DNA from 4 places in the Brevibacillus sp. AF8 genome. Region 2 is predicted to be linked to each of the others. Evidence: riboswitches for the same ligand, from Rfam matches in the RefSeq annotation. Region 2 holds a riboswitch; each other region holds the start of a gene.
The links. A riboswitch is a leader RNA that binds a small molecule or an ion and turns the genes downstream of it on or off. The one in region 2 is predicted to bind cyclic di-GMP.

Region 1 (4,215 bases), on a different contig from region 2:
CTGCCGCTCTTCGTCTCAGGGTCATAGGTGCAATGGATCTCGATCACGTTGCCGTCTGCATCCTTCACGACGTCATTGCATTTAATAAAGTACGCGTGCTTCAGACGCACTTCATTTCCCGGGAACAGGCGGAAATACTTGCTCGGCGGGTTTTCCATGAAATCGTCCTGCTCAATGTAGATTTCGCGGGAGAACGGAATTTGACGATTGCCCATCTCTGGGTTCTCTGGATTGATCTCCGCTTCGAGCATCTCGACTTGTCCTTCCGGATAGTTCGTGATGACGACCTTCAATGGATTCAATACAGCCATCGTACGTGGTGCCTTCAGTTTCAAATCCTCGCGGATGAAGTACTCCAGCATTTTCTCGTCAACGGTGCTGTTCGCGCGCGCTACCCCTACTTCACGGGCGAATGTACGAATTGCTTCCGGTGTATAGCCGCGACGACGGAAGCCTGCGATGGTTGGCATGCGCGGGTCATCCCAGCCGTCTACTACATTCTCATCGACAAGCTGTTTCAGCTTGCGTTTACTCATAACGGTGTTCGTCAGGTTCAAGCGAGCAAATTCGTACTGGTGAGGCACATTCTCCATTTCGCACTCGCGGACTACCCAATCGTACAACGGGCGATGATCTTCGAATTCCAGTGAGCACAGAGAATGTGTCACGCCCTCAATGGCATCCTCCAACGGATGAGCGAAGTCGTACATCGGGTAGATGCACCATTTGTCGCCTGTGTTGTGATGCGTTGCATGGGAGATCCGATACAGAACCGGATCACGCATGTTGAAGTTTTGAGAAGCCATGTCGATTTTCGCACGCAGCACCTTTTCTCCGTCCTTGAATTCCCCTTGGCGCATACGTGCAAACAGATCCAGGTTTTCCTCCACTGACCGGCTGCGGAACGGACTATCTGTGCCTGGCTCTGTCCATGTTCCGCGCATTTTCCGCATATCTTCTGGAGAAAGATCGTCTACGTAAGCCAGACCTTTTTTAATCAACAGCACCGCACGGTTGTACATCTCTTCAAAGTAATCAGATGCAAAAAACAACCCGTCCCATTCGAAGCCAAGCCATTGAACGTCCCTTTTGATGGCCTCTACGTATTCGATGTCTTCCTTCACCGGGTTCGTATCGTCAAAACGCAGGTTGGCCTTGCCGGAGAATTCTCGAGCCAACTCAAAGTTGAGGCAGATCGCTTTTGCATGTCCAATATGGAGATACCCGTTCGGTTCTGGGGGAAAGCGGGTAATGATTTCCTTTACTTTGCCCTCTTGCAAGTCATCAATCATGATATTGCGGATAAAATTGGATGCCGCTACCTTGTTTTCCAATGAAATCAACCTTTCACTTCACCTTTACATTCCATAATACTGATTCTCTACCCAGAGTTCAACAAAATCGGGTCGTTGACCGACCCGCTCACGTCTCCCATTGCTGCCTCGTTTGCCATTGTGACCTGCAATACAGGTGAACGACAGAATCAATGGCTAAGCGCTGCTCTGTGATTCCACGAATCGTTTCGAGATGCTTCGGGGAAATCAGATGTTGCAAAGGCTGTTCAACATGATTGAAACGTTGGAATGCTTCCGCTGCAATCCGATCCCACTGCGGGTAATACCGAAGCAAATCATCAGGCATTACGCGGGAGCGTTCCGTGTCAGACTCGGGCAAACAATCAAAAGGTTCATCCAAATTTAACGTTCCGTAATCATCGGTCAGCTCTTCGCCCGGTAAAATATCCCGTGCTGCCAATTCTATATCATACATGGTCGGCACACAATTCGCATGAAAGCTGTGGTTCACGTACCTTGCCTTATCCCAGCAAAGAATGTACTTTCCGAACTGGTTCTTAAACGAATATTTTTGTACGTCCTGTTTTCGTAATGAGTCAAGTCTTTCCACAAATGCAGGGTCCAATACCTGATCCAAATCATCCTGTGCCCATACAATCGTTCCTTTTGGGATAAACCTTGTCGCAAACACACCGTACCCGATCTCATCGTTGATATAGCGCAATTCTGTATCGGGATGCATCATGGTCTTTGTTTCACTCCTTGGCGAATGTGCCTTTTTATCATCATAAGCAGTTCTGCCCCAGGAGGTGTGTGAATGTATGCGAAAAACAACCTTTCCTATAGCATTCCTGACTATTTTTCTGGATTAAAATATTTTTTCTTATTTACCACAAATGGTAAATAGTCTATATTATTGGCAAACGGACTTTTAGGAACATTTTCCCACAACGATCGAATCACTATTTGTGTCATGTCATTTTATGTTTCACCCATTGATATCGAAACGGCATACCCGGGGAAATCCGGCGACGCAAAGCTACAGGGGCTACCTCCGCAACAGCGGACACGCTTGCCAGCTACCGAAGTATTGATGTAGGACGAGACCAATGATCCTATATCATTGGTCTTTTTTTGCGCGTACAATGTCTATTTTTGTCTATTTTTGTATGTTTGTGTATTTTTAACTTTTAAAGGAGGTGAGGCAACAGCGGATAGCCGGTTTAATGAAATCGTTAATCTATTCATCATGAAGGAGGTTTCATAGGAATGTCATTCTTGAAGAAACTCTCGACCGTCGCGCTGACTGCTGTCATCGGGCTATCAACATTCTCTGGGGCACAAGCTGCTAACCGTCCAACATCGATGTCACCGAACGCAATGGTGACGACTCCTCACTATCTGGCTACGGCTGCGGCCCTGAAGACATTGGAAGACGGTGGAAATGCAGTAGATGCCGCTATTACAGCCGCTTCCACCTTAGCTGTTGTCTACCCTCATTACACAACCATTGGCGGAGATAACTTCTGGCTCATCTACAATGCCAAAACAAAAGAGCTGAAGGCACTGAACGGCAGTGGTCGTGCAGGCGAAAAGGCAACCATCGACTATTACAAAGGCAAAGGCTACGAAAAAATCCCGTCCCGCGGTTATGAATCGGCAAACACTGTCCCTGGAGTTGTCTCCGGCTGGTGGGAGGCGTACAACTACGCCCATAAAAAAATGGGCAACAGCAAGCTTCAATGGAACAGACTGCTGGAGCCTGCCATTGGATACGCTGAGAACGGATATCCAGTCTCCCCCAACCAAGTGTATTGGACAAAATACGCGACAGATCCAACTGACAATGACTTGAAGAATCTTCAACGTTTTGATGGATTCCGTAAAACATTCCTGAAGCCCAACGGCGATCCTTATGCAGCAGGCGAAATTCTCAAACAAAAGGACCTTGCCAATACTTTGCGAATCATTGCAAAAAAAGGCGCTGACGGTTTTTATAAAGGAGAAGTTGCTAAAAAAATCGTAGCAGACATGCAAGCCAACGGCGGATTGCTCACGTTGAAAGATTTTGAAAAGCATACCTCCACTTGGGCAGATCCTATTACGGTAGACTACCGCGGATACAAAGCATACAACGTTCCGCCTAACTCCCAAGGCATGGCATCACTCTCCATTCTTAATGTTTTGAATAACTTTGACCTCAAGAGCATGGGTGAAGGAACACCCGATTACTATCACACGATTGTGGAAGCTACCAAACAGGCTTTTGCTGACCGCGACAAATGGCTGACTGACCCAGCCTTTGCGGATATCCCTGTAGATGAGCTGTTGTCCAAGCAGCACGGGAAAGATTTAGCTGCGCGTATTGATATGAAGCAAGCAGCCAAATCCGTAGAACCGCTTGATCCAAAAGGCGATACAACCTGGTTCGGGATCGTCGACAAAGATGGAAATGCCGTGTCCATCATTCAGAGTCACTATTTTGACTGGGGTTCCGGCATCGTAGCGAAAGATACGGGTGTCCTTTTGCAAAACCGCGGAAGTTATTTCTCTTTGGATTCCAAACACATCAATCACTTGGAACCAGGCAAACGCACCTTCCACACAATTAACCCAGCGATGCTCTTCAAAGGGGACAAGCCTTATCTCCTTTACGGAACACAAGGGGGAGAAGGACAGCCGCAAACGCAAGCCGCTCTCGTCACACGTATTGTCGACTTTGGTTTCAGCGTGCAAGACGCAATTGAAGCGCCAAGATGGCTGCATGGACGCAACTGGGGATCTGCTTCCAACAATCTCAAGGTGGAAAGCCGCATCCCTCAAGAAGTCCTGGACGAGCTCATTAAACGTGGGCATCCAGTCGAAAAGCTGGAAGCAGCTTATACCGACGCGATGGGACAGTCCGGCGCAATCCTGATTG
Region 2 (4,215 bases):
GTGAAAATATCAGAATATTTCTATTATATGCCTGTTCGGTTACAAAATGAGAAAAGAAAACAACCGCCAGTGAAAGGCGGTTGCAGGAAGATTACATATGGAGACCACGCATCTGCTGTTCAATTTTCTCAAAGCCGCCAGAAACCTTAACGACTTCGTCTTTTTGCTCAGAAACGAGCACAAGCACTTCTTCCAGGCTCTCTTTGTTCTTGTCGGTAATATCTGCGTTGACTTCTACTTTTGCGCCGACTTCCTGAATCATGCTGTGAACATGGACGATGAACTCTTGCAGGTTTTTCGTTTTATCTGCGAAGTTTTGCATGTAGTTGTCTACATTGGTGAACATTTCTTGTACTTCGAGAATGCCCTCGCTATTTTTCTCAAAAGAAGTCTGCGACTCGGAAATCATATCCGATACGAGTTTCATTTTTTCGCGGATGGTCATGAGCAGGCTCGAGATCGACTCGGACGATAGCTTGGAGGACTCTGCCAGCTTGCGTACTTCATCTGCGACGACAGCAAATCCTCGGCCGTGTTCGCCTGCGCGAGACGCTTCAATCGTGGCATTGAGTGCCAACAGATTGGTTTGTGCAGAAATCTCGGAAATGGTTTGGATGATTTTTCCAATCGATTCGGTTTCTTTATTGAGCTCTTGGATTAGCTGGTTCGTACCTTGGATGTCCTTGATGAATCGTTCAAAGTCATTACCGATGTTGCCAATGCGTTTTCCACTCTCGCTAGTGGCTTCCTTGGTCGATTCTACGTACTCATGCATCTCTGTAACAGAGCGGGTCATGTCCTCAACTTGCAAATTCGTCGAGCTCATTTCCCGACGCAGCTCGTCTGTATTGCTGGTCTGGACAGTAAAGGACTCCATGATGTCTTGCAGGGAAGCGACGGTTTCGACAGCGCGAACATTGACACCGTCCGTTACCTTGTTCAAATTCTCTTGATAGTCTTGCATAGAGGTGAGTGATTCATTGATCTTATCCAGAACACGTTGCAACGATTCCTTCGAGGCAATCGCTTCTTGCTTCTGTTGCTCACTTTCCTCTTGGAGTTTGTTATTGAATACAGCATGCATCATGCTCGTGACAGAGACAAAGCAGAAGGTGAGCAGGAAGTACATCAGATCGAGATTGCTTGTCGAATGGAAAATCGTTTCTCTTTGTGTCAGGAAGTAGTAAGAGACAATGCCCAATGTCGATACAATCGTCAAAATATTGATGAGTCGGTCTTGATAAATCCCCATAACTGCTACGAAGAACATAATGGTCATGATATTGATCATATGCGGGTCCAGTCCGACTACGATGAACATGAAGATCCCGATTACGGCGAAGTTAAAGAACTTCATGAAGGGCGCTGCTTTTTCACGGAAGCTCGGGCGATTAGAGATGTAAGCAAAAGGTGCCAGTACGCCATACAAAATACCCAGAATTGTGAAAACGAATGTGTACGAAACGCCTAGAAAGAGGTTTAAGACCTGAACAACCGTAATAATACTTGCGAATACGATTACGACCCAATTGTTTCTTCTTCTCAATAAATCAATTTTATCCATGTTATCCATGTTACCCACCTACCTCGACTTTTACTTGGTTGGATGACGACGTATTGTACCAGGAATATTTCGGATCGTGCTTATTGTCATAGACATCTTTTAGATGGAAAAGGGTCGGAATCGCATCGGCCCCTTTGTAAAAGACGATATCTTTGGTCTGAGTTGCTTTTACTTGATACTTCGTGTTAATAAATTTAAAAAAGGTCGGATCTGCTACCCCGATTGCGTGGGTATAACCATGCTTTTCAGCGTAATCTATCATCAGGCAAATTCCTTTTTGCCCCAGTTGTCCGCGGTATTTCGGCAGAACAGCGAGACTGTCTACCTCCATTACTTTCATATCTTCTGTAACAACATCCTGAAAAAGTGATTTCATATAAGCACTTGATTTGGAAAAGGGCGTCATTTCAAATGTTCCACCTGCTTCACCATCTTCGGCGATTAAGAGGAACTGAGCCGAGCCTTCTTTCGCGTACTCCATCTCGAAGCCCATGCTTGTCCATACTGTTTCTTTGATTTCATGAAATTTGGCTAACTCTTGTACGGTTTCTACTTGTTTGTACATAACTTCTCCACTCCATCATTTTCTGATTACCGTGTTGTGTATGTTTGACGTCTCAAAAGTTATGTTTTTCCATCTGTTACAAAAATGAAAGTGCTTTCATCCTCCTTTCAAAAAACGAAACACAAAAAAAGGCCGTTCCATCGAAATGGAACAACCGAAGCTACCAACATCGAAAAATAGTCTCAAGATGATGGCAACCCGGCTATCATGGTCAAAGACTGTAGACCCGTGGTTTTGCGTCGCCACCTTTCGATGACTTTGCCTTTTTCATTTTTTAGCAAAAATTGTAAAACTGTGTCGAATTTTGCTAGACATAATCATGCAAAATATAAGCCATTTGTATTAGCTTTGTCAAGTTTTGGTAGGAAGAAGTAACTGATTGTTCATAATATATGAACGTACGAAAAAACCAGTTGCCGTATCAACTGGTTCTTCATTAAATAGGGAGTAGGGGTTAAGTTAGGGTGCGCAGAATGTCTATAACTTCAGTAGGCTCCATTCGCTTTTTGTAGTCAGGATCTAAGAATACTGACCGGATTACGCCCTGTTCATCGAGGATATAAGTAGCCGGTATGGGGAGTGTCCAGGAATCGTCGCTATTAAAATGATTGAGATCGATATCCAATGATCGGTAGGTATCATGGAAATACTCAGGCAGTCTGAATATGAGTCTATATTTTTCTGCTACCTGATTATTGGTATCGCATAACACGGGGAAGCTCAGACGATTGTTCTCTTGCATAGTAAGAGAGTGTGCAGGAGATTGTGGACTAATGGCAAACAATTGAGCACCCAGAGAGGTTATCGTATCGAGCTGTTTTTGGTACGCTTGCATCTCCAAATTGCAGTAGGGGCACCATGATCCACGGAAAAATGTGAGGACGACAGGACCTTTTATGATTTCTTCCGACAAGGTAATGCTCTTGCCAGTGTGATCGTTCAACGTGAAATCAGGCGCAATCGAACCAATCGGCAAGCCCTTTGCCAGTTCAGAGGTCCGCAGCTCCTCGATTGATCTTGTAAATGCATCTGTTACTTCACGGGTGAGGAAGTCTGCTATTTGAATGGTTGTAAAATCTAGCTCTTCGCGCAGGCTCTGAAAATGTGGTTTATCCATATGTCGTTCCCCTCTTTTTCGAAAGAATAGTAGAAGCCATGGCTTTACGATATCTTTCTTTTTGAGCGAAAGATGTAAACTGGATTACATTTTCTTCAAAATCCTGTCCCGCTGAATAGAAATAGATTTAAAGCCTGTTTGAATCAGTTCTTCTCTTGCTAAAGCACGTAATGCTACCGTCACAGCTTCCCTGGATGCCCCAACAAAATTGGCGATTTCTTGATGGGAAAGAGGTAAGTCAATTTGTTGAAACGCCGAACTGTTAGGATTGCCAAATTGATCGGCAAGCTTTACCAACGTGGAAATAATGCGATCTTGTAAAGGGAGAAGGGCAAGATTTTCGGCTGCTTGGCTGATCGAAACCATTCTATCGCTAATGACCTTCATGATCTTCATCATCAGTTGCGGATGTTCGATGATGTAGCTTTCAAATTTTGCTTTGCTCATTTTACAAATGAGGCAGTCTTCGATGGCTTCTATATACATCTCCCTTGTACCTAATGAGAGGAGATCCACTTCTCCAAACACATTGCCTTCCCCGAGGATATCGAATGTGAACTGCCGACCATCCCGATTTACTTTATATAAGCGTACCTTTCCCTGTTTGATGAAGTAGAAGCCTTCTGAAAAAGTTTCTGGTGTTTGAATGCACGTATTTTTGGGGAAAGGGGTTAGAGAGGTTAATTGATCAATTAAGCGCAAACTATCCTCGGATAATGAATTCAACAAATAAAATTGGGATAAATGTGTGATTCGGTTCATCATTTCTGTTCAGTGCGACTTTTCAGGATCGTTCTTTTCGCTTTGGTGATAATTCTTTTTGTTTCCTTTGTATCAGAGGTTTTTAGCCACTCGTCACAAAGTTGTGTCACCCAGTCTGGTTGTGATTTACTCGCATCGTTCAACCAATTCCCTACAGAATCTTGAACATATTTGGCTGGATCTGACTTCACTGGTGTGAGCAAAGGC
Region 3 (4,215 bases), on a different contig from region 2:
AACAGCCTCCGATGTCAGATTTTGGCCCCATGTGAAAGGAAAAGATAGAATCATGGCGAATCATAGAGAATGAGGTGAGAGCATTATGGAAGGATCCCGTGTAAAACGCTACCGCTCCCGGCGGAGGAATGACTCGGAAGTAAGCCGGTTTTGGATCATGGGGTTGCTGTTCTCACTGCTGGTGCTCGCTTTTGAATTCTTTATCGAAATACCCGCCGACGCAGATTGGCTGATCGATATGGAGATGGCTTTGTTTTCTGCCAGCTTTACATTGCTTGCCTTTTATCTGCTCGGACTTACCTTTGCCTTTTCACGCCACCAAAAGGCAGGGAAGATCAATCACCAAATCATCATCTATGTATGGTTGGGTGCGATCTTGTTTCACTTGTTCCTGCTCATCAGCAATTTGTCCAATCAGCATGTGTACAAGGCAGGGATCATTCTATTTTTAGGACCATTGTTTTTAACTGTCTACCATTTTATCACGTACTTGGCAGCTTTGCGCGAGGAGCGTGAGGAGCAGGAGGCAGCTACGACAGCTACGCTTGAGCGTACGGCCTACCAGATGATTCTGGAGGGTGGGCGTGTATACAGCGAGCTAAGTCGCCTGAAAACGGAATATCCAGAAGTGGAGCAAATGCTTCGTGCCAACGATTTTCACGATAAACTGGAGCGCTATGCTTTGGAAATGCAGCAGTATTTGCAGGCGAAGCATTTTGAGCGTAAAGACGTGGAGCTCTTGGAGGGTCACTATTATTTCTTGGAAAACTTGCTGAGCTTGGCGAAACAACATCCGGGAATAATCGAGTCCCGCGTATATAGCCGCCGAGGTGACAATTGATGGGTACAGAGGAGAGGGAAGCGGATGTTTTGGAAAAAAGACAAAGGCCTGGCAGAAAAAGAGACAGCAGCGACGACAGCCACAACCACAATGACAGGACAGCAAGACGCTTGGAAACATGAGCTTCGCGATCTTTACGAACAGATGGGTGCGATCCTCAGTTCAAACCAGGCGATAAACGCCGAATCCGATCAAATGGTGCGACTGGTGACAAGGATGAAGCGTGTCGTAGATAATATCCAGGCCATTAACGAGCGGGATGATGAATCTGCGAGCCAGTTGTCGGTTCGAGGAGAGCGCCTGACAGACATCTGTAAACAATCGGTAGCGTGTGCAGATGAAGGCAAGAAGGCGATGACGGACGTTGTGCAGGTCATGAGCCTGCTCGACAAAGAATCGGTCCATACGTCCAAGTCCATGAGCCGCTTGGAAGAGAGCTCTTCGGAAATTACGAGCATCGTCAAGGTGATCAGCGACATTGCGAATCAGACCAACCTTCTCGCCCTGAATGCAGCGATAGAAGCGGCACGTGCAGGTGAACAAGGCCGAGGCTTCGCCGTCGTAGCGGATGAGGTACGGAAGCTGGCCGAGATGACAGCGAACTCGACCAAGACGATTGCAGAATTGATTGGCAAGATTCAGGAAGAAACAAAAGAAGCATTGTCTAACAGTGAAAAAAGCAGCAGTGCAATCAAAAATGGACTTTCTATCAGCAAGGATGCTGCACAGAAGACAGATCAGATCGTGAACGCTTTCCAGGTACTGAACGTCGAAGTGTCGGGTGTGATGGAAATCATCGCGCATCAAAAGCGATTTGCTGATGATGTGTCCCAGCAGGTAAGTGATGCAAAGGGTTTGCTGGACGAGCTGAATGAAGGCTTGACCAAGCACATAAGGGACGCCAACGCGACGGAGCAAATGCTCGCGACGAGCGTAAAGAATGTCAAATCGTTATTGTGAGCATAAGGAAGAAGAACCAGGAGTCCGTATCCAAGCGATGCGGGCTTTTTGATATTTGTTACTTCCTTTCACGAAATATTTACATGTTTTCGTTTGACTATTAGGAATAGAGTACTATAATCAAAGTATCATTCTCCATATCTTTCCTTTTTTCGACAACATCATATCGGCATTCGCTATGAATGGGCAAACCCATTGAAAAGTGGGGACGCAAAGCCACGGGCCTAATGTACACGTTACGATGGCAGCCGGGTTGCCAACGAGCAGTGTATTTTACTGTTTTAGTTTTAGGGCTCCTTTCATGCGAAAGGGGCCAATTACCTTTACAAAAGGGAGAGGTTGTAGCATGTCAATCCTGCAAACATTGGACAAGCAGTACATCAATGGGGAGTGGCGCGACGGGCTGGGCGCGAAGACATTGCAAGATATCAACCCTTACAATGGGGAAGTCATCGCAGAATTCAAAATGGCAAATCTGGAGGATATCGACGCGGCTTACAAGGCGGCAGCCCACGCGAAAAAAGAGTGGGACGAAGTGAATGCTTATACCAAATCCCGAATGTTGGAGCGTGCTGTTCACTATATCGAAGAGCATGAAGAAGAAATCATTCATATCATCATTCGTGAATTGGGCGGAACCCGATTGAAGGCGTTTTTTGAGATCGGGCTTGTGAAGGATATTATTCGCGAGGCGGCTACCTTCCCAGTGCGGATGGAAGGAAAAATTCTGCCTTCTCCCGTAGACGGAAAAGAAAACCGCTTGTATCGGATTCCCGCAGGAGTTGTCGGCGTCATCAGTCCGTTCAACTTCCCCTTCTATCTGTCGATGAAGTCTGTGGCTCCAGCTCTTGGCGCGGGCAACGGTGTCGTCCTCAAACCGCATGAGCACACGCCAATCACGGGTGGGACTCTCATCGCGAAAATTTTTGAAGAAGTAGGTCTGCCCAAAGGCTTGGTTAACGTCGTAGTGACGGATATCGCTGAAATTGGCGATGGTTTTGTCTCCCACCCGATTCCGCGCATCCTTTCGTTTACAGGGTCTAGCCAAGTTGGGAGCCATATCGCGCAGGTGGCAGCGAAGCATTTCAAAAAGGCGATTTTGGAGCTGGGCGGCAATAGTGCGCTGATCGTTTTGGAGGATGCGGATCTCCAGTATGCCGTCAATGCAGCAGTATTCAGCCGTTTTACCCACCAAGGTCAGATTTGCATGTCAGCTAACCGGGTTCTGGTTCACCAAGATGTATACGATAAATTCCTCGATTTGTACGTGGAAAAAGTATCTGGACTCAAGGTAGGCGACCCGAATGATCCTGACACGGTAATCGGTCCACTCATCAATCAACGGCAAGTCGCCAATCTGATGGCAACGATCGATGAGGCGATACGCGAAGGAGCCGTTCCTGCACTGAAAGGGGAAGTAAAAGGAAACGTGGTCGAGCCGATTGTTTTGACAGGAGTGACCACAGACATGTCGATTGCATCCAAAGAGCTGTTTGGTCCGGCTGTTTGCATCATGTCGTTTGCTTCCGAGGAAGAAGCGATTCGCATGGCGAACGAGACACCATTTGGGTTGTCCGGGGCAATTCACACCGGCGATCTGGAGAGAGGTGCCGAGATGGCCAAGCGCATTGAGACCGGCATGATTCACATCAACGATGGAACGATCAATGACGAGCCAATCGTGGCGTTCGGCGGTGAAAAGCACTCCGGGTTGGGACGATTGAATGGTCAATGGAGCTTAGAAGAGTTTACTACGCTGAAATGGATTTCGGTTCAGCACAAGAAGCGTCAATTTCCGTACTAATGCCAGCAAAATATAGAGGTGAAGAGGGTCATGAACGGATACGAAGAATGGAACGAAACAGAAGCTTCCGAAAAGGGGAAAAACGCAGAACTGCTTGAGGCTTTCATCAAGGTTGCCCCCTATTTAAATGATTTGCTCTCCGATGACATTACCATTGGGGTCTACGACACGGAAAAGCTATTGTGCAATGTACCTGCCCAAACATTTGCACTGCAAGTCAAGCCTGGTGATCCACTCCAGGAAGGAGATGTGATCACCAACGCGATTCGAAAAAACACCAAGCAGGCGATGATGGTCCCCAAGGAATTGTTTGGTTTCCCTCTCGTCGCACGGGCGATTCCCCTGCATGATCACACGGGAAAAGTCATTGGCGGTGTCGGCATTGGTTCGAGTATGGAGCGAGCCAATGAGCTGTATGAAATCGCTGCAAATCTCTCGAGTGTCGTCGAGCAGGTGAGTGCCACCACACACGAGATGGCCGTGCAGATCGGGAATTTGAACGAGCAAATGAAGGCGATCTCAGAGCAAGCCAATGATGTCAGCCAAAGTACGACCGAGATCGAGCAAATTACACTCGCTGTGAAAAAAATCGCTGATCAAAGTAACATTT
Region 4 (4,215 bases), on a different contig from region 2:
AGCCTTTGCTTTCAAAGACAATTTGTACGGCGACTGGCAAAAAGGTCAGTTGGTCATGATTTCTTTGGCAGATGGAGATAAGCAGGGCGGCGTGAGAGAGTCAATCGGACAAATACAAGCTGACGGTGCCAATCTGGCGGCGACTCCGGGAACGGCCGAGTGGCTGAAAAACGAAGGAATTGTCGTGAAGCATATCGTTGCAGATGAAGCAGCGTGGATCGATCTGTTGCAAGAGGAACAAGCGGCCTTTGCACTCGTTACTGCGACGAAAGGCAATCGTCATGGCCGGACCGGATTTGCTCTGCGAAGCCGGATGGTACAACAAGGTGTGCCATTGTTCTCCGCTGTCGATACGTTCGAGTTATACGTGAAGTCTATTATGAAGAAAAGAGGTGGCTCGCATGCAGCCAGTGAAGATATTGGAACACTTTCAAAACTTGCCGTTACAAAAGCATAAAGGAAAAGATTTCTTGCGCGTCGATGAATTCAATGGAGAAGAATTGATGGAGCTGCTCCATCTGTCTGCTCACGTCAAGCAATTGCAAAAGCTGGGACAGCCATTCCAGCCTTTGCAAGGCAAGACGTTGGGGATGATCTTTGACAAGGCTTCAACCCGCACCCGCGTCTCCTTTGAAGTAGGGATGCATCAGTTGGGCGGCTTGGGAATGTTCATGAGCGGAAAAGAGCTCCAGCTCGGACGTGGGGAGCCGATCAGCGACACAGCAAAAGTTCTCTCTCGGTACGTGGATGCCATCATGATTCGCACCTTTTCCCACTCCTATGTAGAAGAGCTTGCCGAGCACGCGTCGATTCCTATTATCAATGGCTTGACCGATCTGTACCATCCTTGTCAGGCTTTGGCTGATCTGCTGACGATCTGGGAGCATAAAGGCAAGCTGAAAGGAGTCAAGCTCGCTTATGTAGGAGACGGAAACAACGTGGCGAATTCACTGGTGCTGGGCGCAGCTCTGCTAGGTCTGGATGTGCGGGTAGCAACTCCGGTAGGCTACGAAATGGATGCAACCATTGTCGCAAAAGCTACGGGGTACGCGAAACAAAGCGGTGGAAAAATGATGGTGACCACCGATCCGATAGAGGCTGTCATGGGGGCAGATGCTGTATACACGGACGTTTGGACTAGTATGGGTTTTGAAGAAGAAAATGAGGTACGATTGAAAGCATTTGCCGACTATCAAGTGAATGAAAAATTGGTAGCAGCGGCAGATCGTGATTATCTCTTCTTGCACTGCTTGCCTGCACATCGTGGGGAGGAAGTGACGACCGGGGTTATCGAAGGATCGCGCTCTGTCATTTTTGATCAGGCTGAAAATAGATTGCACGCACAAAAGGCGATTTTGGCGGCGCTGGTGTGAACATAGTTCTAGTTAAATAGAACTAGCCGGAATTAAATCCAATAGACTATGAATCTATGATTGCCGAATTTTGTCACTTATGTGTAAAATAAAGGTAGGAAAGAAGCGAAGAAGTACGGACTGTATCTGGTCGCTTGGTCCGTATGGAGCCAGTAGCGAATCCAACCTTTTTCGTAATGGAAAAGGAAAGGGGAGCAGGGGCTGTACTTGGTCGCTTGGCCTCTGCATCACGGACAGTAGCGAAGCCAGCTTTCTCCACTATGCCTAAAGGGGGGAAAAGAAAATGAAAAAATGGTTCGCGGCAATTATGATGGTGGTAGCAATCGTAGCAGCTACTTCTGCAAACTTCCATATTGGATAAATAAGCGTATTGGAGAAACAAACACCGCTTGGCTGAGTGGTGTTTTTTCTTCAAGCTTGGAGGAAACAACATGCTATTGGATGTAATTGCCCTATCTTTTCTCGTAGCATTGCTGCGAGGGGGAAGAATCAAAGAATTACCTAAGTTCAACCAAAAGAAACTTCTTATCGTTACCATATTGCTGCAGGCTTGTGCAGCCTTCTTCCCTACGATCGGTGGCATTTTCATATCGATCGCGTATGTGTTTATTTTGGCCTTCCTCGTTTTTAATCGAGAATTTGAAGATATGCGGATTTTTTTAATCGGCTGGTTTCTGAATGCGATTGCAATTTGGTCTAACAATGGAAAAATGCCAATCGATTTAGTTCAAGCAGCAAAGCTCCCTTATGATTTAGAGCCAGTTATAAACGGAACGAATTTCAAGCATAGTGTATTGACGGAAAGTTCAAATTTTCCGTTTTTGACGGATGTCATTTACATGCCATCTTTCATTCCTCGGATTATTAGCATCGGCGATATTTTTATTATGTTAGGTGCCTTTTTACTTGTTCAGCGATTGATGAATAAACCGATTTCATTACTACAACTTCGCGAAGGTAAAAGTTATGCGACAAAAAACTGATTTTGCGGTTTGGATAAAAGGGATTGTTGTCAAGGTTGGCTTTGTCATTGCAGCAATCTATATTTTTTACACATCTTCATCGGAATGGGCTGCTCGTGAGCATTGGGGGGTAATATCTACCTACACCCTCCTGACCATTTTTTCCTGTTTTGCTCCCGTGCGTATATCTAATACGATTTTAACAGTGAACAATGCTGTCATCTTTTCGGGTATCTTGTTGTACGGAGTTTGGGTCGGAGTATGGGCTGCTGTTATTGAATCTTTAATCATTGCTTTCCTGGTAAGGTTCAATCCGCTAAAAGCAATTATTAACATTGGGCAATTGTTAATGACTATATGGACAGTAGCGTTTTTGAAGGATTGGATCGAGGGCTTTGGAACTGTTTCTCCCATTATTAGCGATTTGTTTTTGGCTGTTGTGTATTGGTTTGTGAACCTGACTTTATGTGGATTGGGTATCTCCTATTTTCATCAAATGACCTGGGCGCGAACCGTAAAGATGATGGCAAAAGGCTTTACCTCGACTTACTTGTTGCTTTTGATTCTTGCCGGGGTAGGTTCACGATTAGTAGAGTTATATGGTCCGTTAACACTAATTCCTATGATGATTGCGTTTATTACGATCAGCTACGTATTTCATCATTACTATGACAATCTTCAAAGGCTTCAGCAAAAAGTAGAAGAGGTCAAATCATTCAATCACAACTTCTTAACGACGATGGCTGCTTCCATTGACGCACGAGATCGATACACAAGTGGACATTCTCAGCGTGTAGCTTACTGGGGAAGAGAAATTGCGAGAGATATTGGTTTGGCCGAACGAAAAGTGGAGGATGTTTATATCGGGGGAATCCTGCACGACATTGGAAAAATCGGTATCGAAGACGAAATTCTTAATAAAAAAGGAAAGCTCACTCCCGAAGAGTATGACAAGATCAAGCAGCACACGGTCATTGGCTACGAGATCATTTTGCAAGCAGGGATGTTCAATGAATTGCTTCCTGCGATTCGCTCCCATCATGAGCGTATAGATGGCAGGGGATATCCGGATGGTTTAGCCGGGGATGAGATTCCGCTGATGGCGAGAATTTTAGCCATTTCTGATGCTTTCGATGCGATGGTTGCGGACAGGCCTTATCGAAAAGGATTGCCCGTGGAGGAAGCGCTTCAAGAAATCAGACGGGGTTCTGGTACCCAATTTGATCCGATATTGGCGGAGCATTTTATCAGAATCGTTCAGCGACTGCCGTGCGAAGAATTACAGAGCATTATCGGAATAGAGTCCATCCCACAAAAACAGTTACAGGAGGCAATCAGATGAGCTGCCCCTTGTAACTGTTTTTATTCGTTTACGACCATATGCGGACGATCTCTCTGGATTCTAAATGGCAGGTAAGTTTGAAGACATCTGGATTGCTTAATTTCTCCCAATCGTGAAAGCCAAAGCGGTCATCTATTGATTTCATGAGCAAGGCCAGCAGGCATCCGTGGCTGACAAGCACAATATCTTTATGCTCGTCTGCCAAAATCTCAGTGAGCAACGAATTTGCCCGATTTATAGCAGTAAGACTGGATTCGCCACCTTCGAATTCAAGAGTCAGATCATCGAACGTATCGCGCAGTCGCTCGAACCAATCCTCACGTGGTACTCCGCTAAGAACGCGCTCGACCAAACGGGTATCTTCTTCAATCACGATTCCGCGTTCCTGTGCAAGTGGTTGGATGGTGGCAACCGCCCGATGATACGGACTCGAAATGATTCGATCAACGGGGGAACCTGCGAAGAAGGTGGCAAGCTCCCGAGCTTGTACTTCTCCCTTTTCCGTGAGCTGGGCATCGGGTTCTTGGCCAGCAGCCTG

Region 1: another riboswitch for cyclic di-GMP. It lies ahead of ggt (gamma-glutamyltransferase); the one in region 2 lies ahead of KB186_RS10565 (GNAT family N-acetyltransferase).
Region 3: another riboswitch for cyclic di-GMP. It lies ahead of yfmT (benzaldehyde dehydrogenase); the one in region 2 lies ahead of KB186_RS10565 (GNAT family N-acetyltransferase).
Region 4: another riboswitch for cyclic di-GMP. It lies ahead of KB186_RS24540 (DUF5317 domain-containing protein); the one in region 2 lies ahead of KB186_RS10565 (GNAT family N-acetyltransferase).

What each region holds. Positions count from the first base shown of each region.
Region 1 is NZ_JAGQDN010000010.1:51,593-55,807, reverse strand. It holds gene KB186_RS14820 (glutamine--tRNA ligase/YqeY domain fusion protein) at 1-1,343, opposite strand, end outside; gene KB186_RS14815 (SET domain-containing protein) at 1,423-2,040, opposite strand; cyclic di-GMP riboswitch class I at 2,294-2,382, shown strand; gene ggt (gamma-glutamyltransferase) at 2,565-4,215, shown strand, end outside.
Region 2 is NZ_JAGQDN010000006.1:15,909-20,123, forward strand. It holds gene KB186_RS10560 (methyl-accepting chemotaxis protein) at 92-1,582, opposite strand; gene KB186_RS10565 (GNAT family N-acetyltransferase) at 1,575-2,129, opposite strand; cyclic di-GMP riboswitch class I at 2,319-2,402, opposite strand; gene KB186_RS10570 (peroxiredoxin-like family protein) at 2,584-3,246, opposite strand; gene KB186_RS10575 (Crp/Fnr family transcriptional regulator) at 3,331-4,008, opposite strand; gene KB186_RS10580 (DNA alkylation repair protein) at 4,008-4,215, opposite strand, start outside.
Region 3 is NZ_JAGQDN010000023.1:27,843-32,057, reverse strand. It holds gene KB186_RS23665 (hypothetical protein) at 86-841, shown strand; gene KB186_RS23660 (methyl-accepting chemotaxis protein) at 866-1,801, shown strand; cyclic di-GMP riboswitch class I at 1,977-2,062, shown strand; gene yfmT (benzaldehyde dehydrogenase) at 2,148-3,605, shown strand; gene KB186_RS23650 (methyl-accepting chemotaxis protein) at 3,636-4,215, shown strand, end outside.
Region 4 is NZ_JAGQDN010000025.1:31,377-35,591, reverse strand. It holds gene carB (carbamoyl-phosphate synthase (glutamine-hydrolyzing) large subunit) at 1-457, shown strand, start outside; gene argF (ornithine carbamoyltransferase) at 402-1,373, shown strand; cyclic di-GMP riboswitch class II at 1,469-1,549, shown strand; gene KB186_RS24540 (DUF5317 domain-containing protein) at 1,805-2,356, shown strand; gene KB186_RS24535 (HD-GYP domain-containing protein) at 2,340-3,677, shown strand; gene KB186_RS24530 (histidine phosphatase family protein) at 3,706-4,215, opposite strand, start outside.